4 regions of the Streptomyces sp. MNU89 genome follow, and region 3 is predicted to be linked to each of the others. Evidence: riboswitches for the same ligand, from Rfam matches in the RefSeq annotation. Region 3 holds a riboswitch; each other region holds the start of a gene.

Region 1 (5,187 bases), 3.5 Mb from region 3:
GGGGCACGGTGTGTCTCCGCCCGGTGGTGCGCCTCCACGGCCGGGCAACCCTTTCTGCCTACTCTCCCGTTATTACCTCCATCGGACACCACGTCAGGAGAGACGCACAGATGCCCCTAGTGACCGTCGGCCGTGAGAACAGCACCGACATCGAGCTCTACTACGAGGACCACGGCGACCCCGCCGGACAGCCGGTGGTCCTGATCCACGGCTACCCGCTGGACGGCGACTCCTGGGAGAAGCAGCTCCCGGCCCTGCTGAAGGGCGGGTACCGGGTGATCACGTACGACCGCCGCGGTTTCGGCCGTTCCGGCCGGCCCACCACCGGCTACGACTACGACACCTTCACCGCCGACCTGCACACCCTGATGACCACCCTGGACCTGCGCAACGCGGTCCTCGCCGGGTTCTCCATGGGCAGCGGCGAGGTCGGCCGCTACCTGGCCGCCCACGGCTCGGAGCGCGTGGCCAAGGCCGCCTTCCTGGCCTGCCTGGAGCCCTATCTGCTCAAGACCGACGACAACCCGGACGGGGTGGACGGCCAGGTCTTCCAGGAGATCGCGGCCGCGGTGGGCAAGGACCGCTACGCCTACTTCACCGAGTTCTACAAGGCCTTCTACAACCTCGACGAGAACCTGGGCAGCCGGATCAGCGAGGAGGCCGTCCGGGCGAGCTGGAACACCGCGGCCGGCGCCTCCCCGCACGCCTCACTCGCCTGCGTGGCCACCTGGACGACCGACTTCCGCGCCGATGTGGCCCGCATCGCCGAGCTCGCCCTGCCCACGCTCATCCTGCACGGCACCGGGGACCGCATCCTGCCCGTGGACTCCACCGCCCGGCCCCTGCGCAAGCTGCTCCCCCACGCCGAGTACGTGGAGATCGAGGGCGCACCGCACGGCCTGCTGTGGACCCATGCGGAGGAGGTCACCGACGCGCTGATGAACTTCCTCGGGAACTGATCCCGCGACACGCGAGAGGCCGGAAGGGTGCATGCCCTTCCGGCCTCTGTGTGCGCGGCGCGGTCTGTGCGCCGGTCCGGACATCCGGACAGGGCGGTCAGTACGGGCCGTTGACGTTGTCGATCGATCCGTAGCGGTCGGCCGCGTAGTTGCAGGCCGCGACGATGTTGGCGACGGGGTCGTACTGGCTGTTGGCCGTGCCCGGGACGTGGTACGCGTCGAAGGTCGGCTTGATGACCTGCAGCAGGCCGATGGACGGGGTGCCCTTCTGGGCGTTGATGTCCCAGTTGTTGATGGCGTTCGGGTTGCCGCTGGACTCCCGGATGATGTTGCGGTGGATCCCCTCGTAGGTGCCGGGGATGCCGTGCTGCTTCATGATGTCCAGGGCCTCGCGGATCCAGCCGTCCAGGTTGTTCGCGTAGGACTTCCCGGAGGCGGACGGGGCGGGGGCCGCGGGCTTCGCCTGCTGCGCCGCATCGCCGCTGTGCCGGGCACCGGGCCGGGAGGCGTCGAGGGAGAGCTCCTGGCCGGGGAAGATCAGATGCGGGTTGTCGCCCACGGTCTCCCGGTTGGTCTCGTAGACGGTCTTCCAGCCGCCGTCGACGTCGTACGCGGTGGCGATCCGGTGGAGGGTGTCGCCGCTGACGACGGTGTAGGACTCCGGGCCGGTCCGCTTCCGCTCGGCCTCGGGGGCGGCCTTGGGCTGCGCGGCCTTCGGCTTGGCCGGGGAGGCCGCCTTGGGCTGCGCGGCCGTGTCGATGTCCGGTGCCCCGGAGTCCCGGGACAGTCCGGCCTTGGGGCCGCAGGTGGGCCAGGCGCCCGGGCCCTGGACGGCGAGCAGCTTCTCGCCGGCGGCGATCTGCTGGTCCTTGGTGGCGAGGTCGGCGCGCGACGCGTACTCCGTGCCGCCGACCGACTCCCAGCTGGACTGGGAGAACTGCAGTCCGCCGTAGTAGCCGTTGCCGGTGTTGGCGGCCCAGTCGCCGCTGCTCTCGCAGGCGGCGACCTCGTCCCAGACGGCGACGGGAGCGGCGTTCGCGCTGCCCGCCGTCAGCAGGGGGGCGGCAACACCCGCGCCGCCGGCCGTGAGGACCACGGAAACGCGGGAGATCTGACGGGAAATCGTTGAAGTGCGCGGACGGCGGTGGCGGCCACGAGACATAGTTGTGCGTCCTCTCCGACGCCTGCGAGGTTAGCTGTCGGATTCGGGCTGGAGTTGCCCGGCCAATTCCCCTGACGCCCGGGGCGTATTCGGGAATTGGCTTCACCCCAAGCCGTACCGTGCGGAGCGCGCGGTACGGCAGTCTGTGGTTTCCCCGCTCCTGCCGCGCTGATCTGCTGTTTCTCCACCGGCCGGGCGGCAGGACTCGGCGTGTTCCGGCGGTGGAGCCCTCGCCATCGAGCGGAGGCGAGGACACATAAACACAGCGATTTGGTAAAGACAAGGTGAGAGAAAGCGACCCCATTCCGAACCGCGGCCGATACCGCTATTGCGGACACCGTGCGCACCGGATCTTCACCGGAGCGTGAAAGGGCCGGAACCCTTCGCGCGCTCAAATCTCGGCGGTGGAAGGAGAATCGGGGAATGTCGCGGCCGAAGGCCTCTTCAGGACATGCGGACGGAGAGCAGGGAATGTGATCCGGGACACAGCGCCGGAGAGGTTTGACTCAGATCGGCCCCATTCCACACCGAGTTGACTTACCCCCCGAACACCCTCGAATCGGAAATTCATCGCACAGACGGCTCTTCTCCGCCCGATTCCCCCGGTCCCGGCATGCGGGCGCGGGGGGCCCGAGCGGGCCGGTCGCCAATGAGCAGGGTACGGCGGCTCGTTGGCCCACCAGGCCGGCCCGGCGATGCCGTGGGCGTGGCGGTGACGGAGGCGGGGAGACGCGAGACCGGGTGAAGGCCGCGGTGGCGGCTGCCGTGCCGCCCGGACCGGGCGGCCGGGTCGCCGGATCCTGCGCACGGGATGCCGCCGCCGGGCGGCGGCCCGCCGCTCCGGTGCACCCGCTCCTCCGCTCCCGTCACGCATCCCGACGGTGCAGCGACCGTTCGTACACGCGCCTGCTCCGGATCCGCGGGCCGCAGTGGCCGGTAACGGGGACGGAGAAGGCCGAAGAAGAGCTCTGACCTGCTGCTCAGCGCCGGTCCCGGCCCTCCCGGTGGCGTGCCGTTCCGGAAGCACCGGGTGACATCCGGGGCGATGGGTAAACGGAACTATCTCCGCGGTCAAGGGCGGAACCGGCCGATGACGTCCGGGAGCCGCCGCACCGCCGCGGAGTCTCGTGACCGGAAGGAGGCGGACACCGTGACCGACGCGGTCCGGGTGGGAAAGGTGCTCACCGACCTGATGCAGGCCGGCCACACCACGGCGCTGGAGCAGCTGCCGGGGGTCGTGGCCGCGCACGCCGAGACCGTGGGCCTGCACGACGTGGCGCTGTTCGCGGTGGACCTCCAGCAGAAGGTGATGCGGCAGCTGACCGGCCGGGGAGCGGACGCGGGCGAGGGCGGAGCGGAAGTCGCGGTCGACGGCACACTGCCGGGCCGCGCCTACCAGAACGTGTCCATCCTCACCGAACCCGCCCCGGAGACGGCGGCCGGCCGGTGCCGGTGGTGGGCCCCGGTCACCGACGGGGTGGAGCGCCTGGGCATGATGCGCGGGGACACCGCCGCGGAGGACGGGCAGAGCCGGGACGCGGTCCGCAATCTGGCCTCGCTGGTGGCGTTGCTGCTGCTCAGCAAGCGGTCCTTCAGCGACTCGTACGCCCGTCTCGTGCGCAGCAGGCCGATGAACGTGGCCGCGGAGATGCAGTGGAACCTCACGCCGCCCCCCGCGTTCGCCGGCCACAACGCCACCGTCAGCGCCGCCCTGGAACCGGCCTACGAGGTCGGGGGCGACGCCTACGACTACGCCCTCACCGGCACCAATCTGCACCTGGGCATCTTCGACGCCATGGGGCACGACACCACCGCCGGGATCACCGCCAATGTCGCGGTGTCCGCCTGCCGCAACGCCCGCCGCCAGGGCGCCTCACTGGCGGAGTCCAGCCGGATGGTGGACGAGACGCTCAACCAGCAGTTCGGGACCAGCCGCTACATCACCGGGATCCTGGCCGACCTCGATCTGGAGACCGGGCGGCTGGCCTGGGTCAACCGCGGCCATCACCTGCCGGTGGTCATCCGTGCGGGAGGCCGGCCCACCCAGCTCGCCTGTCCCCCGGCCGGCCCGATGGGCGCCTCCCTGGGCCTGCCGTTGACCGTCTGTGAGGACCAGCTGGAGCCCGGCGACCGCCTCCTGCTGTACACGGACGGCATCACCGAGGCCCGCGGTGCCGACGGCAAGCAGTTCGGTATGGCCCGTTTCGTGGACTTCGTCATGCATCACCACGACAACGGGCGGCTTCCCCTGCACGAGACCCTGCGCCGTCTGATGCACGCGGTGCTCGAGCACCACGACGGCCGGCTCGACGACGACGCGACCGTGCTGCTGGCCGAGTGGGCCGGCGACCGCCAGGAGGAACTGGTTCCCTGAGGCGGGCGCGCGGGCCCGCCAGTTCCCACCCCGCACTCCCTCGCCCTCCGGGCGGCACCGACGGCCCACGCCGTACGTTGGAGGAGGTGGTGGGCGGCTCCGCCCGGTTCACCACCGGGTGCGCCGCACGCCGGACCGCACGCAGCCCACGCCGTTCCGACCCGAGGATTTCCGCATGCCAGCCCGTTCCCGTCCCCGTTCCGCGGCTGTCGCCGCCTCCGCCGCCGCGATCCTGCTGGCCGCCGTCCTGACCGGCTGCTCCGACGACTCGAGCCCGGAGGGGCACGGCAGTTCGTCCTCCGCGGAGTCCACCGGGTCCGCCGAGGATTCCCACGGCCCGGAGGCCTCGGTCGGCGGGATCAGCCACATCCACGGGCTCGGCGTCAATCCCGGCGACGGCAGGCTCTACGTCGCCACGCACCACGGAGTCATCGCGGTGAACGACGACGGCTCCTCCGAGCGCGTGGGCGACACCGCCGACTACATGGGCTTCACCGTCGCCGGGAAGGACACCTTCCTCGGCAGCGGCCACCCCGCGGAGGGAAGCGGCGACCACGCCAACCGCGGGCTGATCCGGAGCACCGACGCCGGGAAGACCTGGACCTCCCTCTCCCTCGCGGGCAAGGCCGACTTCCACGCCCTCGAAGAGGTCGACGGCACCGTCTACGGCTACGACAGCACGGCCGGTCTGC
Region 2 (5,187 bases), 1.0 Mb from region 3:
GGCTCTCTCCCCCGGCCGGGGTCTCCTCCCCGGCCTCCTCCCCGGTCCTGTCGCCGGCGGCCGCCTCCGCCCCGCGCTCCTGCTCGAACTCCAGCGCCACGGCGGCGAGTTCCTGGAGGTTCTCGATGCGGGTCTCGTCCTGCGGGTCGGTGGAGGCCTGGAGCTCGGCGAGATAGCCGGTGCGTTCGAGCACGGCCTGAAGGACGGTGGCCGGGCCGGCGCCGGATTCGGCGATCGTCCGCAGCTCCTCCATCAGCGTGTTGAACCGCTTGACGGCGTTGGCCGAGCGCGCGGCCATGCCGTACGCCTCGTCGACGCGGCGCAGCGCCCGCGCGAAGCTGATCTTCTCGCGGGAGGCGAGGGCGTCGATCATCGCCTCGGCGCGCTCGCCGATGCCGCGCTTGGGGACGTTGAGAATGCGCCGCAGCGGGACGGCGTCCTCCGGGTTGGCCAGCACCCGCAGATACGCCAGGACGTCCCGGACCTCCTTGCGCTCGTAGAAGCGCACGCCGCCGACGACCTTGTACGGCAGCCCGACCCGGATGAAGATCTCCTCGAACACCCGGGACTGGGCGTTGGTGCGGTAGAAGACCGCGACGTCACCCGCCTTGGCCTGGCCGGCGTCGGTCAGCCGGTCGATCTCGTCGGCGACGAACTGGGCCTCGTCGTGCTCGGTGTCGGCGACGTAGCCGGTGATCGCGGAGCCCGCGCCGGCGTCCGTCCAGAGGTTCTTGGGGCGGCGGTTCTCGTTGCGCTCGATGACGGCGTTGGCGGCGCTCAGGATGGTCTGGGTGGAGCGGTAGTTCTGCTCCAGCAGGATGGTGGTGGCGTCGGGGTAGTCCTCCTCGAACTGGAGGATGTTGCGGATCGTCGCACCGCGGAAGGCGTAGATCGACTGGTCCGCGTCGCCGACGACGCACAGTTCGGCCGGCTCCACGGCCGGCTCGCCCCGACCGCCCTCGTCCCCGCCCCGCTCCGCTCCGGCGGCCGTGCCGACGAGTTCGCGGATGAGCGTGTACTGCGCGTGGTTGGTGTCCTGGTACTCGTCGACGAGGACGTGCCGGAAGCGGCGCCGGTAGTGCTCGGCGACGTCCGGGAACGCCTGGAGGAGATGGACGGTGGTCATGATGATGTCGTCGAAGTCGAGGGCGTTGGCCTCGCGCAGCCGCTGCTGGTACATCGTGTACGCCTCGGCGAGCGTCTTGTCGAAGCTGCTCGGGGAGGACTCGGCGGCGGCCTGGGCGGCGAAGTCCTCCTCGTCGATCAGCTCGTTCTTGAGGTTGGAGACCTTGGCCGTGAGGGACTTCGGCGGGAAGCGCTTGGGGTCCAGGTCCAGATCGCGGCAGACCAGGGCCATCAGCCGCTTGGAGTCGGCGGCGTCGTAGATCGAGAAGCTGGAGGTGAAGCCCAGCTTCTTGCTCTCGCGGCGCAGGATGCGGACGCAGGCGCTGTGGAAGGTGGAGACCCACATGGCGTTCGCCCGCGGGCCGACCAGCTCCTCCACGCGCTCCTTCATCTCGCCCGCGGCCTTGTTGGTGAAGGTGATCGCGAGGATCGAGCCGGGGTGCGCGCCGCGGGCGGCGAGCAGATACGCGATGCGGTGCGTGAGGACCCGGGTCTTGCCGGAGCCGGCACCGGCGACGATGAGCAGGGGCGAACCGGTGTGCAGCACGGCGGCGCGCTGCTGGTCGTTGAGACCGTGCAGCAGCGCGGCGGGGTCGGTGACGGGCCTCGGGGCACCGTCGCGGTAGTACGCCTCCCGGGGTGCGCCGTCGAACGCGCCGCCGAAGAGATCGGCCGGGATCTCCTCGCCGGGGGCGTCGTGCTCGGGCGGCGGGGGCTCCTCGTCCGCGGGGCCGAGGTCTGCCAGGAAACTGTCGTCAAAGAGGCTGCTCATCGCCCACCGAGTCTAGGCGGCCCCGCCGACAGGCGGCACCGGGTTGCCCGCTTCCGCCGTCACGGGGCCGTACGGGCGCGCGGAGCCCGGGGTGCCGGCACGGCCGGCCCGTTCCCGGGACGCCCCGGGACGCGTCGCCCGGCCCCGGCCGCGGGAAGGGACCCGAGGCCCGAACTCCCGTACCGCCTCCGGTCTTTATGCGTTACTTACCGTGCCCGGTCAGCCACCCGGACGGCAGAATTCCACTCCGCTCGGAAAATATAACGGAATGGTTTCGGGCATATCGCACACCGGCCTTCACACGAGCCGCACAACTGGCTACGGTGCTCGATCAGGCGGCCCGCACTCCCCGCCGGCGACCGCGCCGGCACGGGCAGCCACCGCCGAATCCGGCCCCCTTCCCCAGGGCGTCCGGAACCGGGGACCCAGACGCGGCACCGGGGTGAATCGGTCACCGCGCGGCGCGCACCGCGCCTCGCACCGACCGTAGGGCAGCCTTCCGAATACGCCCGAACCCGACAGCTAACCCGGTAGGCGGTCCACGGAAGGAGCGCCGATCTTGGCGTCGCACCGCAAATCCCGGCCCCTCGGTACCCCGGCTTCGCGTCGCACCGCCGTCGGCCTCGGCACAGCGGCCCTCGCCTCCGTCACCCTCCTCCAGAGCGCGCAGGCCGCGCCCGGCGACGGCGAACCGAAGCAGTCCGTCGAGGAAGTACAGAAGAAGGTCGACGAGCTCTACCGCCAGGCGGGAAGCGCCACCCAGCAGTACAACAGGGCCAAGGAGCGCACGGAGGAACAGCGTTCCAGGGTCGACGGCCTCCTCGACGCCGTCGCCAAGCGCACCGAGAAGCTCAACGAGGCGCGGAGGAGCCTCGGCAGCTTCGCGACCGCGCAGTACCGCAACGGCGGCATGAGCCCCACCGCCACCATGCTCCTCGCCTCCGACCCGCAGGACTACTTCGACCAGACGCGCGTGATGGCCCGGATGACGGACCAGCAGGAGCAGGCCGTCGAGGAGTTCCGCGAGCAGCAGGTCGCGACCACGGAGAAGCGCGAGGAGGCGGGCAAGAGCCTCGCCACGCTCACCGACGCGCAGGAGAAGCTGCGGGAGAGCAAGCGGACCGTCCAGACCAAGCTGGCCGAGGCGCGCGAGCTGCTCGGCCGGCTGACCGCGGAGGAGCGGGCCCGGCTGGCCGAGATCGAGCGCAAGAAGGAGGCGGAGGCCCAGCGCAAGGCGGAGGAGCTGGCGCGGCAGCAGGAGGCCGAGCGGCAGCGCCTCGCGGAGGAGGCACGGCAGCAGGAGGAGGAGCGGACGGAGACCGCGTCCGGCTCCGGCACCGGTACGTCCACCGGGACGGACACCTCGGCCGGCACGGGCACGGGCACCTCGGAGACGACGACCGGCACCAAGGCCCAGCAGGCGATCGAGTTCGCCCGCGCCCAGATCGGCAAGCCGTACGTCTGGGGTGCGACCGGCCCCAACTCCTACGACTGCTCGGGTCTCACCGGCGCCGCCTGGAAGGCCGCCGGTGTCACGCTGCCGCGCACCACCTACGACCAGGTGAACACGGGAACGCGCGTCGCGAAGTCAGCCATGCAGCCGGGTGACCTGATCTTCTTCTACGGCGACATCAGCCACGTCGGCCTGTACATAGGCGGCGGCCAGATGATCCACGCCCCGAAGCCGGGGACGAACGTGCGCATCGAGTCGATCGACACCATGCCCTTCTACGCCGCGACGCGCCCCGCGTAACCGGGCGGCGCGGGCGGGCTCCGGGCGCGGCGGCGGGCATCAGGACGCGGCAGGCGGCACGGAACACGACACGACGGGCGGTACCCGGCCTCGGGGGGAGGCCGGGCACCGCCCGTCGCCGTGCCCGGGGCCCAGGTCCCCGAGGGCTGCCCGGTTGCCGGGCCGCGGCTTGACCTTGACGCTGGGTCAACCCTCCATCCTTCCGGCAGGAGCTTCCTCACAGTCGACTGGAGAGCTCCGCGAAGGAGGCAGATGACCATGGTGACCCAATCGATCGCCGGTCCGGCGATTCGCGTGCGGGGTCTGGAGAAGTCGTACGGAAAGCTCGAAGTGCTGCGCGGCGTGGACTTCGACGTGGCGCGAGGCACCATCTTCGCCCTGCTCGGCTCCAACGGGGCGGGCAAGACCACGACCGTGAGGATCCTCGCCACGCTCCTGAAGGCCGACGCGGGGACAGCCGGCGTCCATGGCTTCGACGTCGCCGGGCAACCGACGAATGTGCGGGAGTCCATCAGCCTCACCGGGCAGTTCGCGGCCGTCGACGAGATCCTCAGCGGTCGGGAGAACCTCGTGCTCGTCGCCAGGCTGCGCCACCTCAAGGACCCGGGCGCGACCGCGGATGACCTGCTGAGGCGTTTCTCGCTGACCGACGCCGGCACGCGGAAGGTGTCCACGTATTCGGGCGGGATGCGCCGCCGGCTGGACATCGCGATGAGCCTCATCGGGAATCCGTCGGTGATCTTCCTGGACGAGCCGACGGCCGGGCTCGATCCCGAGGCGCGCATCGAGGTGTGGGAGGCGGTCAAGGAGCTCGCCGGCCATGGAACGACGGTGCTGCTCACCACGCAATATCTGGACGAGGCCGAGCAGTTGGCCGACCGGATCGCGATCCTCCACCAGGGGCGGATCATCGTGAACGGCACCCTCGCGGAGCTCAAGCAGCTCTTCCCGCCCGCCACCGTCGAGTACGTCGAGAAGCAGCCGACCCTGGAGGAGATCTTCCTCGCGATCATCGGCGGCGACGACAGAAGCGACGCCATCGGCACGAACAGCTAGGGGACAAGGATGAGTGCGTACTTCTTCGGCGACACCGCTGTTCTCACGGGGCGGACCCTGCGCCATGTCACACGCAGCATGGACACCATCATCACGACCGCCATCACGCCGGTCGCCATGATGCTGATGTTCGTCTACGTGTTCGGCGGCGCGATCGACACCGGGTCGGTTTCGTACGTGAACTACATGCTGCCCGGCATCCTGCTGATCACCATCGCGTCGGGCATCTCCTACACCGCGTACCGGCTCTTCACCGACATGCAGAGCGGAATCTTCGAGCGGTTCCAGTCCATGCCGATCGCACGGTCGGGTGTGCTGTGGGCACACGTCTTCACCTCTCTGGTCGCCAACCTGATCTCGCTCGTGATCGTCGTGGGCGTCGCGCTGCTCATGGGCTTCCGCACGGGGGCAGGTGTGCCGGCATGGCTCGCGGTCGCCGGCATCCTGTTCCTGTTCACCCTGGCCCTGACCTGGATCGCCG
Region 3 (5,187 bases):
GGTGTCGAAGAGCTTGCCGAGCAGCAGCGGCCCGAAGAAGTTGCCCAGCGCGATCACCGCGAAGAAGTAGCCGGTGGAGCCGGTGCCCACGTCGTAGAACGTGGTGAGGATCGCGCCGAAGCCGAAGGTGATGGCGTTGTAGAGGAAGGCCTGGCCGATGAAGAGCGAGAAGCCGAGGACGGCGCGCCTGCGGTAGTGCGAGAAGACGGTGCGGGCGATCAGCCCGAAGCCGATGCTCTTGCGCTGGTGGATGGTGATCTCGCCGGCCGGCTCCGGGAGTTCCTCGCCCTTCTCGGCGGTGACCTGCTCCTCGGCCTCCCGGACCAGGGCTTCCGCCTCCTCGCCCCGGCCGTGGATGAAGAGCCAGCGTGGACTCTCCGGTACGTGCCGGCGGACGAGGAGGATCACCAGTCCGAAGACGACGCCCAGCCCGAAGGTCAGCCGCCAGCCGAGGTCCTTGGGGAAGATGTCGGTGTCCAGCATGACGATGGACAGCAGGGAACCGCCGACCGCGCCCAGCCAGAAACTGCCGTTGATGATGAGGTCGACCCGGCCCCGGTAGAGGGAAGGGATCAGCTCGTCGATGGCCGAGTTGATGGCCGCGTACTCGCCGCCGATGCCGAAGCCCGTGAGGAAGCGGAAGACGAAGAACCACCAGCTGGAGAAGGAGACGGCGGTCAGCGCGGTGGCGGCCAGATAGACGGCCAGCGTGATGATGAAGAGCTTCTTGCGGCCGTAGCGGTCGGTGAGCCGGCCGAAGAAGAGCGCGCCCAGACAGGCCCCGGCGACGTAGAGCGCCGCGGCGACACCGGTGACCTGGCCGGAGCTGATGGGCAGACCGCTGCCCTCCTCCGAGAGCCGGCCCGCGATGTTGCCGACGACGGTGACCTCCAGACCGTCGAGGATCCACACGGTGCCGAGGCCGATGACGATGGTCCAGTGCCAGCGTGACCAGGGCAGTCTGTCCAGCCGGGCGGGCACGGCCGTGGTGACCGTGCCCGTTCCCGCTCGCGCGTCCAAGGGGTAGTCCGCCGCCATCCCCGCACCCTCCGCTCGGCTCCGGCCCGGGGCGGCGCCCCGGTGCTCATCCGTGCAGGCAGGTTCCCGGCGCCGTGCGATTCACGCCCCCGGGGTGGGCCGGCCGGAGGGATCAGGGGCCGGGCAGGCCGGCGGCCCTGGCGTCGGGGGACGCACCAGGGCTGCCGGAGCAGAGGCCCGCGCTGCGAGTGGGCGGGGCGATGCGGGGAGGCCGGGATGGGGGCGGCCGGGACCGTCGGTGGAAAGCCGCAGGGTACGGGGTTTGCGGCAGACGGGTGGGGCATACGCAGAAGCGGGACACGGGGTAACACCCGGGGGCCGGAGGGCGCGTCTGCGAGCGCGCCCTCCGCTTCCGGCCCCCGGACCGGGCCGAGCGGGCGTGGCCCGTCCGCGAGCGTGCCGCGGGATGCCGGAGGGTGAGGGCTTGGGCCGTGGTGCGATGTCGCGGTTCAGATGTTCTTGCCGTGGTCGCGGAGCCAGGCCGCGGGGTTGACCGGGTCGCCGCCACCGGGCCGGACCTCCAGGTGGAGATGCGGGCCGGAGGAGTTGCCGGTGGAGCCGACGCGGCCGATCGTGTCGCCGGTGGTGACCTCGCCGGAGGTGACGGTCATCGAGGAGAGGTGGCAGTACCAGATCTCCGTGCCGTCATCGAGGGTGAGGATGATGCGGTAGCCGTACGAACCGGCCCAGCCGGCCTCGGTGATCGTGCCGCCGTGCACCGCCTTGACGGGGGTGCCGGTCGGGGCGGCGAAGTCCTGGCCGGTGTGGCTGCTGGACCACATGGAGCCGGACTCGCCGAAGCTCGAGGTGAGGGTGTAGGAGGAGAGCGGAAGCGCGTAGCTGGCGGCCAGCTTGGCCAGCCGCTCCTCCTCCGCCTTGCGCGCGGCTTCCTCTTCCGCCTTGCGCTCGGCCTCCTCCGCGGCCTTCTTCTTGGCCGCCTCGGCCTCCGCCTTCTTGGCGGCGGCGTCCTCGGCGGCCTTCTCCCGCGCGGCCTGCTCGGCGGCCAGCCGCTCGGTGGTCTCGGCGACGCTCTGCTGCTGCTCGGCCTGGCGCATGATGCGGGCCCGCAGGGCCTCTCCGGCGTCGGCGCCCTGAGCGATCTCGTCCGTGGTGAGCCCGGCCTGCGACAGCGGGGCGCGGCTGGCGGTGGCGGAGACGTCGTTGGAGCCGCCGACCAGGGAGTCGATGGCGGGCAGCTTGTCCGTCACCGGGGAGAGGTCGGGCAGCGAGATGGGGGCCGGGGGGCGGTCCTTGGCCGTGGCCATGCCGCCGGCGCCTACAGCCGCGATCACCCCGACGCCCAGGACGGCGCCGCTCCGGGCCATGCCTCCGCCGCGCTGTTTGACGACGCGGTGCCTGCCCCGGACCGGGGCGGTGGAATCGGCGGTGGGGTTCCACTCACCGACGGGCTCTCCGTCGAAGAGGGGACCGGAGGTGGACGGACCGGCCCACGTCTCGGGGGCAGGGCTGCTGGACGCCACGGAGGCGCACTCCTTTCCTTCCTTCTCGCCTACCGGGTTAGCTGACGGGTTCGGAGCAGGAAGGTCTCCTACGGTTCCCTCCTCGCGGAGGGGCCCGATTCACCCCAAGGATTGGTTCCCCGGTTCCCTTGGTGCAGGTGGTGCTGTTCCGCGCATGCGGGATTCGGCGACTGCGCAGGCGGTGCCACCCTTGGTGGCGGCTGGGACGACCGCGCTGCGTTATCGAACGTTAATTGACGGAGCACCCGTATTCCAAGCCGTTCCGGCTGATCTTTTGGTAATGACCGCATGAAGAAAACGGACATCGGCCGCCAGAGCCGGGCGAGTTGACCGGGCGGCGGAAAACCTGTTTCCGCTGATCGTGCATCAGTTGTTATCGCCTGGACACCTGCCGTCACACAGCGTTGCCGTGGCCGGCGGCGGACGTCGGGTTGCGGGCGTGCCGGAGCGGACGGCGAGGGTCCGCGGCCCGCGGTCCGGCAGTCGGGAGATCCGGCGGTGGGGAGGTCCGGCGCTCAGGGGACCCGGCGGTCAGGAGCGCCGCTCGGGGATGTCCGTGACCGCGAGGAGCGCCATGTCGTCATGGGCGCGGCCGCCGGTGTGCAGGGCCACGTCCCCGACGATGGTGTCCAGCAGCTCCTCCGGGTCGCTGAAGGACCGTCCGGTCAGACTGAGTTGGGGATCGTAGAACTCACCGGCACGGTTGCGGGCCTCCGTGACGCCGTCGGTGAAGAGCAGGAGGGTGCACCCGCGCGGAAACACGATCTCCTCCACCCGGTCCGGCTCGGTCCGCAGCCACGCCAGGCCGAGCGGTACGGCGGGCACTAGCGGTTCGACGGCGCACACGGTCCCGTCACCGGTGAGCATCAGCGGGGCCGGGTGACCGCGGTTGAGCAGCCGCAGCCTCCGGGCCGACAGCCCGGAAGCGCTCCCGCCGGGAGCGCCGGATCCACCCGGGTCCGCCCCGAGGGAGCTCTCGTGCGGGATCTCGGCGAGCACGGCCGTGGTGAACCCCTCGCTCCGCTCCAGCCCTTCCCGGCGCTTCGCCTCCCGCACGAGCGCGCCCTCCAGCCGTTCCGCGATCCCCGTCAGCTCCGGCTCCTCCTCGGCCGCTTCCCGGAACGCCCCGAGGACGATCGCGACCGCGCCCACCGCCCCTATGCCCTTGCCGCGTACGTCACCGACGATGAGCCGCACCCCGTGCGGGGTGGACTGGACCGCGTAGAGGTCGCCACCGATTCCCGCGTCCGCCTGCGCGGCCTCGTAGCGGGCGGCGACGCGCAGCCCGCCGATGCGGCCGGCAGGGGCCGGCAGCACGGCCCGCTGGGCGGCCTCCGCGACATTCCGGACGGAGGCCAGCGCGCGGTGGCCGTGGCGCACCACGCGGTTGATGAAGACGGCGAGGCCCGCCACGGTGACCACCGTGGCCGTGTCGAGCAGCGACTGGTACTGCCCGAGCGTGTGGTGCAGCAGAGCGATCCCGAGCATCGCCAGGCTGGAGACGACGGCCGTCAGGATCGTGGCGGGGCCGGTGTAGAGGGCCGCGGCGACCATGGGCGCGGCTGCGAAGAACGGCGAGCCGGTCAGCTCCGGCGGTGCCAACAGGCCGAAGACCAGGCCGCCGACGATCAGGAAGCCCGGGATCCAGCAGGGGAACGGAGCACCGCGGAACCGTGTCCGGCCGTCGCCGCTGCTGCACAGCTGTCCTCGCTGCACCACCTGTGATCTCCTGCCCGGTCCCGGTCCGTCCGGTTACGGAACGACACCGCGCCCCCTGCCACCCTGGGCCGTTCCGGAGCGGAGGGCGAATCCGCGTGCGCCGTTCGGGTGACGGGCCGCGGTGGCAAGCGGTGGGGCCACCGGGCCTCACCGTCGGGCTCCGCCGGAGTCCGGTGACTCCGGGCCCGGTGGTTCTTGCCCCCTTTCGTGTAGCTTCGAAGATATGAGGAGCACATCGCGCAATGCCGTGCTCGGACCGGTGCTCGCCCTGCTAGCGGCCCTTCTGGTCGCGGCCGGGCTCCTCGCTCCGGGTGCCCGGGCGGCCGACGGCCTCGGCGGCGCCGCGGAAGCCCTGCGGAGCGGCCCGGTCTATGTGGATCCCCGGGCCTCCGGCCGGCTCTCCGGCGCCGAGGCCGAGGCACTGGCCGACACCATCGAGAACGCCGACAAGCCCGTCTTCGTCGCCGTCCTGCCGGAGGCCGCGGAGTTCGACCCCGACAGCCTGCTCCGGGATCTGCGGACCCGGGTCGGTGTCAGCGGCGTCTACGCGGTCGCCCTCGGCGACGGCTTCGACGCGGGCGCCGACAGCCGGGTCATGTCCCAGAACGCCGTGGGGAACCTGACCGGCGCCGTCGAGCGGGAACACGGCACCGACACCGCCGCCCTGCTCGACGACTTCGTCGGCCAGGCGGTCCAGCAGGCCAACGGTTCCGCGCCCGGCTCCTGGAGCGACGGCGGCGGCGACGGCGGGACGAACACCGTGGCCGGTGTCGTCACTCTGGTCACCCTCGGCGCTCTGGCGCTGGCGGGCGTCCTGGCGGCCTTCACCGTCTCCCGGCGCAACCGCAACCGCCGGGCGGAACGCGAGAAGGCCGAACTCGAGACCGTACGGCCCCTGGTGGACGAGGACATCACCGCCTTCGGCGAGGAACTGGACCGGCTCGACTTC
Region 4 (5,187 bases), 2.8 Mb from region 3:
GAGCCGGAGCGGGAGCTCCGCTCCTCGCCGGAGCGCTCCTGCTTCCGCTCGGTCCTCTTCTTCTCCGGGGCGGCCTTCTTCTTCTCGGCCTTCTCGGCCTTCGCGGCCTGCTTCTCCGCCTTCTTGTCGGCCTTCTTGCCGGCCTTCTTCTCCGGGGCCGGGGCCGCCCGGCGTTCGGAGGTCTTGCGTTCCGAGGTCTCCGGGGCGCTCCCGGCACCGGACGCCTGCCCGCGCAGGGAGAGCCGCTGGCCGGGGAGGATCAGGTCCGGGTCCTCGCCGATCACCTCGCGGTTGGCCTCGTAGAGCCGCTGCCAGCCGCCGTCGACGTCGTGCCCGCGGGCGATGCCGAAGAGCGTGTCACCGCTGACCACGCGGTACGAGTCGGTGGTGCGGGAGCCGGGGGCGCGGGTGGCGGAGGCGGCCTGGGCCGGGTCCTTCGCCTTCCGTTCCGCGCGCTGCTGCTGCCGCTGCTCCGCCCCGGCCGCTCCCGCGGCCTTCTCCTTCTGCCGCGCGTCCTCGGCGCGCGGGCCGGACCGGTCCGCGGCCGGCGCGGTGTCCGGCCCGTCGCCGCCGCGGGCGAGGCCGGCCCGCGGGCCGCAGTTCGGCCATGCGCCGGGGCCCTGGCCGTCGAGGACCTTCTCGGCTATCGCGAGCTGCTGTGCCCGGGTGGCGAGGTCGGCGCGCGGCGCGTACCGGGTGCCGCCGAACGCCTCCCAGGTGCTCTGCGAGAACTGGAGGCCGCCGTAGTAGCCGTTGCCCGTGTTGATGTCCCAGTCGTTGCCGCTCTCGCACTCGGCGACCCGCTCCCAGGTGTCGGTGGAGGCGGCGCTCGCGCTCGCCGCGGCCACCAGCGGGAGGGCGATGCCCGCACCTCCGGCGGTGACGGTCAACGATGCCTGGGAGATACGGCTCGGCTGGTGCCGGCGGTGCCGTCCGCGGGTGGGGGGCATCGGCTGGGGTCCTCTCCTGCGCTGGGGCCGAAAAAGGCGGCCGCGCAAGGGAGTTCGCGGGCCGTGCCCAAGATAGGCGGGCGCATTCCGCGTCACAACCGATTCCGGGAATCTGCGGGACGATTATCGGATTTCGAAGAAGTGAATCTTGAAAAGGAGTGGCGCGGGGGAAGGCCCGTTTCCCGGTGTAACCCCAGCTGATCCGTGGTGCGCCGGCAGCGGCCGTCCGCCCGCCCGCTCTCCGCCCCGGAAGATCGAATTCCGCAGCGGCTTACCCCCCTTTTTTTGGCCACCGGCCCGCGCGCCCGGCCGGAAACGGGCGAGGTGCCCGTTCCCGCGGGGCGGGAACGGGCACCTCGGATGGTGCTGTGCGGTGCGGGGAGGTCAGATGGAGACGCCCTTGCCCCGCAGGTAGGCCAGCGGGTCCACGTCGGAGCCGTAGCCCTGACCGGTCCGGACCTCGAAGTGCAGGTGCGGGCCGGTGCTGTTGCCGGTGGAACCGGACAGGCCGAGCTGCTGGCCGCCCTGGACGGTCTGGCCGGCCGAGACGGACAGCGAGGACAGGTGGGCGTACTGGCTGAACTTGCCGTCGGCGTGCCGGACGACGACCTCGTTGCCGTAGGAGCCGCCCCAGCCCGCGGAGACGACCGTGCCGGAGCCGATCGACTTCACCGGGGTGCCGGAGGCGACGGAGAAGTCGACGCCGGTGTGGTAACCGCTGGACCAGCTGCCGCCCGAGGCCCGGTACGGGGTGCTCGGGGAGGCGGCGACCGGGGCGCTGAAGCCCGCGGCGTTGGCCTGGGCCTGCTGGACGGCCGGCTTCTCGGCGGCCTTGGCCGGGGCCTTGGCCTCGGACTTCTGGGCCTTCGGCGCGGCCTTGGGGGCCTCCGCCTTCGGAGCGGCCTGCTCGCCGTCCAGCGAGTACTTCTGACCCGGGAAGATCAGGTTCGGGTTACCGCCTATGACCTCGCGGTTCCCCTCGTAGATGCTCTCCCAGCCACCCTCGACGCCCTTGGCCTCGGCGATCTTGGCAAGGGTGTCACCGCTGACGACGGTGTACGAAGAGGCCTTCGCGGTGCCGGCGTCCGACGGAGACGGCTGGGCGGCCTTCTTCTCGGCCTTCGGCGCGGCCTTGGGGGCCTCCGCCTCGGGAGCCTCGGCCTTGGGGGCGTCCGCGGCCCGGCCCTGCTGCTTGGCACCGGTGTCGACGGCGGGGGCCTCGCCACCGCGGGTGAGACCGGCCTTGACGGAGCAGACCGGCCAGGCGCCCGGGCCCTGGCCCGCGAGCACCTTCTCGGCGATCGCGATCTGCTGGTCCTTGGTGGCGAGGTCCGCGCGCGGCGCGAACTCGGTACCACCGAAGGCGGCCCAGGTGCTCTGCGTGAACTGCAGGCCACCGTAGAAGCCGTTGCCCGTGTTGATGCTCCAGTTACCGGTGCTCTCGCACTCGGCGACCTTGTCCCAGGTCCCGACCGAAGCGGCGCTGGCGCCGGAGGCGCCGACGAGGGGGAGAACGAGGCCCGCGCCACCGGTGGTGACGGCGAGCGTGGCGATGGAAAGACGGCTGATGCGAGTACGGCGATGACGTCCGCGAGACATAGGGGTATTTCCTCTCCTACGCCTACGAGGTGAGCTGTCGGGTTCGGGCTGGAGTTGCCCGGACGCATTCGCACGGCCGGCTCGGCCGTCCTGCGCGTCTTCACCCCGAGCCGCACCGTGTGGTGTGTCACACGGTCCGGCGACTTACCTTTGGGTCCCCCGCTCCTGCCGTGGTGCGTCGTGGTTTCCCTCCTCCGGCGGCAGGATTCGGCGTTCCGGAGGAAGAATGCCCGCCAAGCTTTCGGCGGAGCAGCGGCAAACGTAAGCGCTCGGTTTTCACCAAGGCAAGGAGAAGTCGGGCAGCCCGGTGTTTACCAGCGGTATTTGCGGAGATGACGTGACGCGGTGCACACAACCCTCAGCAAAGAGCGACGAAAATCCTCGCCGTTCGCCGCCCGGAAACAGCAGAGGGTTACATCCTCGACGAAACAGCGGCATGCGAATGCATTGCGTCACCTTTCCCCTCCGCATTCTGTGAAGCGCGTCACCGGTGGATGTTTTGTCCGTTTTGAGGGGGTCTTGGGTGGGAGTGGGGCGGCGGCCCGGGTCGCGGCCGGGCCGCCCGCCCCCTTCCCGCGGCCGGCGTCTACGATCATGGCCACCGGGCGCCGGGCCACTCCCCGGCCGCCTCCCGGACCCGGCCGACGGAGGACTGCCGCCGTGACCACCACCCCTGCCCGCGCCGCGGCCGCGCCCGTACCGGTCCTGCTGCGGGCCGAGCGGCTCGCCCGCACCGAGGACGGAGCCTGCCGCCACGCCCTGCTGTGGCGCGCCGGGCCGGGCTGGCGGATGGCCAGCAGCGCCGTCCTGGGCGGCGGCCTCGGTGAACGCGGCTGGGTGCTCAACGCCCAGGTGCGCCCCGGCTACACCCGTACCGATCCCGCCCGCCATCTGGCCGGGCTGGCCCGGGACGCCGGGCTGGCCGGGCCCGGTGTGGGGCTGATGACGGCAGCCGAGGTGGACGCGTGCACCCGCGCCGCCGACGGCGGTGTGGAGGCGCTGGTGACCACCGGCATCGGTGTCTGCGGCTGGGCCGCCTCCCCGGCCCGGGTTCCCCGGCACCCCGCCGCCGGGGACGGTCAACATCGTCGTCGCCGTACCGGCCCCGCTCGGCGACGCCGCACTCGTCAACGCCGTCGCCACGGCGACCGAGGCCAAGGTCCAGGCCCTGCTCGACGCGGGCTTCGACTGCTCCGGCACCCCCTCGGACGCGGTGTGCGTCGCGGCCCGCGCCGCCCGGCCCGGCGAGGAGCCGGAAGCCTTCGGCGGGCCGCGGTCCCTCTGGGGCGCGCGGCTGGCACGGGCGGTCCACACCGCCGTACGGGAGGGCGCCCGGCGGGAGCGGGAGCACACGGCGGCGGGCCCGGGCGGGCCGGCGCCGCACCCCCGCACCCTGCCGGGCTGCCGCGCGGAGGTCTGAACTCCCGCCGGCGCGGGGGCCGGTGGCGGCCGCGGTGCCCGTCACAGCGGGGCCAGCATCTGCCGGCGGGCGGCCGGGTCGACCTCGTCGATCCAGCGCGCGGTCCCGTCGAGTACGGAGGAGCGCGGCGCCCCGGCGAGATGGACGGTCATGCCGATGGCCCGCCCCAGCCGGTCCGGGAGGCCGTCGAAGAGCGCCCCGCCGCCCGTGACCACCAGCCCGCGCTCCACGATGTCGTCCGCGACGCCGCCGGGGCAGTTGCCGATGGCGGTGACGACCAGCCGGGCGATGCGCCGGATCTCCGGCTCGATGATGTCCCGCAGCTCCCCCGCCGCGACCGAGACGGTCTTGGGCAGATCGGTGACGCGGTCCCGGCCCCGGACCGGCAGCCGGGTGCCGGGCGCGGTCTCCGCCACCCGGCCGAGACCGGTCTTGACGGCCTCCGCCGCGCTCGTGCTCAGCGCCAGGGTGTGCTCCCGCTGGAGGTGGGTGACCAGGGCGGAGGTCACGGCGTCGCCCGCGACCGGCGAGGACTCGGCGGAGACCAGAGTGCCGAAGGCGAAGGCGCAGATCTCCGTGGTCCCGGCGCCGATGTCGACGATCATGGTGCCGCCGGAGTCCCAGAGCGGCAGCCCGGCGCCCAGGGCCGCGAGCATCCCCTTGGGCAGCAGCCGCACCCACCGGGCACCGGCCTGGAGCAGCACCTCCTCGGCGGCGATCCGCTGCACCTCGGTGGCGGAGGCGGGGACGCCCGTCACGACCCCCGGCGGCAGCAGACCGCGCCGGGAGGGGCCGCCGCCGCCCAGCGCGTGCCGGAGCAGCAGGGCGGCGGCGTCGAAGTCCGTGACGACGCCGCGGCTGAGCGGCACCACCGCCTCGATGTCCGGCGGGGTGCGGCCGAGGATCCGGCCCGCCTGGTCGCCGACGGCGACCACCTGCCGGGACCCGGTGGTCACCGCGATGACGGACGCGCCGTCGTAGCGGTGGCCCCCGCGCGGCCCGCGGACGCGGATGCGGGAGGTGCCGAGGTCCACCGCTACGGGGGGTCCGCCGGAGGTGCGGGACCAGCGCATGGGGAGTCCTTTCCGGACGGCTGCTCTCCGGATCAGACTCGCGCGGGCGGGGCCGCCGGCGGGCGAGGCGCTCCCCTCACTCCCTCGAAAGTGTGATGATCGGCCCGCAGGGGCCGCCCGCACGGCCCCGTCGCGGGCCCTCCCG

The links. Region 3 has a riboswitch for cyclic di-AMP ahead of E4N63_RS17270 (M23 family metallopeptidase). Riboswitches for the same ligand answer to the same signal wherever they lie in the genome.
Region 1: linked by a shared signal. The riboswitch ahead of E4N63_RS30905 (transglycosylase family protein) and the one ahead of E4N63_RS17270 (M23 family metallopeptidase) in region 3 are both predicted to bind cyclic di-AMP.
Region 2: linked by a shared signal. The riboswitch ahead of E4N63_RS12565 (C40 family peptidase) and the one ahead of E4N63_RS17270 (M23 family metallopeptidase) in region 3 are both predicted to bind cyclic di-AMP.
Region 4: linked by a shared signal. The riboswitch ahead of E4N63_RS29055 (transglycosylase family protein) and the one ahead of E4N63_RS17270 (M23 family metallopeptidase) in region 3 are both predicted to bind cyclic di-AMP.

What each region holds. Positions count from the first base shown of each region.
Region 1 is NZ_JAJKLL010000001.1:474,347-479,533, forward strand. Features, by position in the region: gene E4N63_RS02175 (alpha/beta fold hydrolase) at 111-959, shown strand; gene E4N63_RS30905 (transglycosylase family protein) at 1,057-2,055, opposite strand; cyclic di-AMP (ydaO/yuaA leader) riboswitch at 2,128-2,342, opposite strand; gene E4N63_RS02190 (PP2C family protein-serine/threonine phosphatase) at 3,272-4,495, shown strand; gene E4N63_RS02195 (F510_1955 family glycosylhydrolase) at 4,671-5,187, shown strand, end outside.
Region 2 is NZ_JAJKLL010000001.1:2,951,900-2,957,086, forward strand. Features, by position in the region: gene pcrA (DNA helicase PcrA) at 1-1,897, opposite strand, end outside; cyclic di-AMP (ydaO/yuaA leader) riboswitch at 2,269-2,450, shown strand; gene E4N63_RS12565 (C40 family peptidase) at 2,457-3,650, shown strand; gene E4N63_RS12570 (ABC transporter ATP-binding protein) at 3,909-4,706, shown strand; gene E4N63_RS12575 (ABC transporter permease) at 4,716-5,187, shown strand, end outside.
Region 3 is NZ_JAJKLL010000001.1:3,998,338-4,003,524, reverse strand. Features, by position in the region: gene E4N63_RS17275 (MFS transporter) at 1-1,038, opposite strand, end outside; gene E4N63_RS17270 (M23 family metallopeptidase) at 1,488-2,519, opposite strand; cyclic di-AMP (ydaO/yuaA leader) riboswitch at 2,531-2,698, opposite strand; gene E4N63_RS17265 (PP2C family protein-serine/threonine phosphatase) at 3,051-4,235, opposite strand; gene E4N63_RS17260 (hypothetical protein) at 4,462-5,187, shown strand, end outside.
Region 4 is NZ_JAJKLL010000001.1:6,769,012-6,774,198, reverse strand. Features, by position in the region: gene E4N63_RS29060 (transglycosylase family protein) at 1-950, opposite strand, end outside; gene E4N63_RS29055 (transglycosylase family protein) at 1,335-2,549, opposite strand; cyclic di-AMP (ydaO/yuaA leader) riboswitch at 2,554-2,772, opposite strand; partial or broken gene E4N63_RS29050 (adenosylcobinamide amidohydrolase) at 3,144-3,969, shown strand; gene E4N63_RS29045 (rod shape-determining protein) at 4,011-5,042, opposite strand.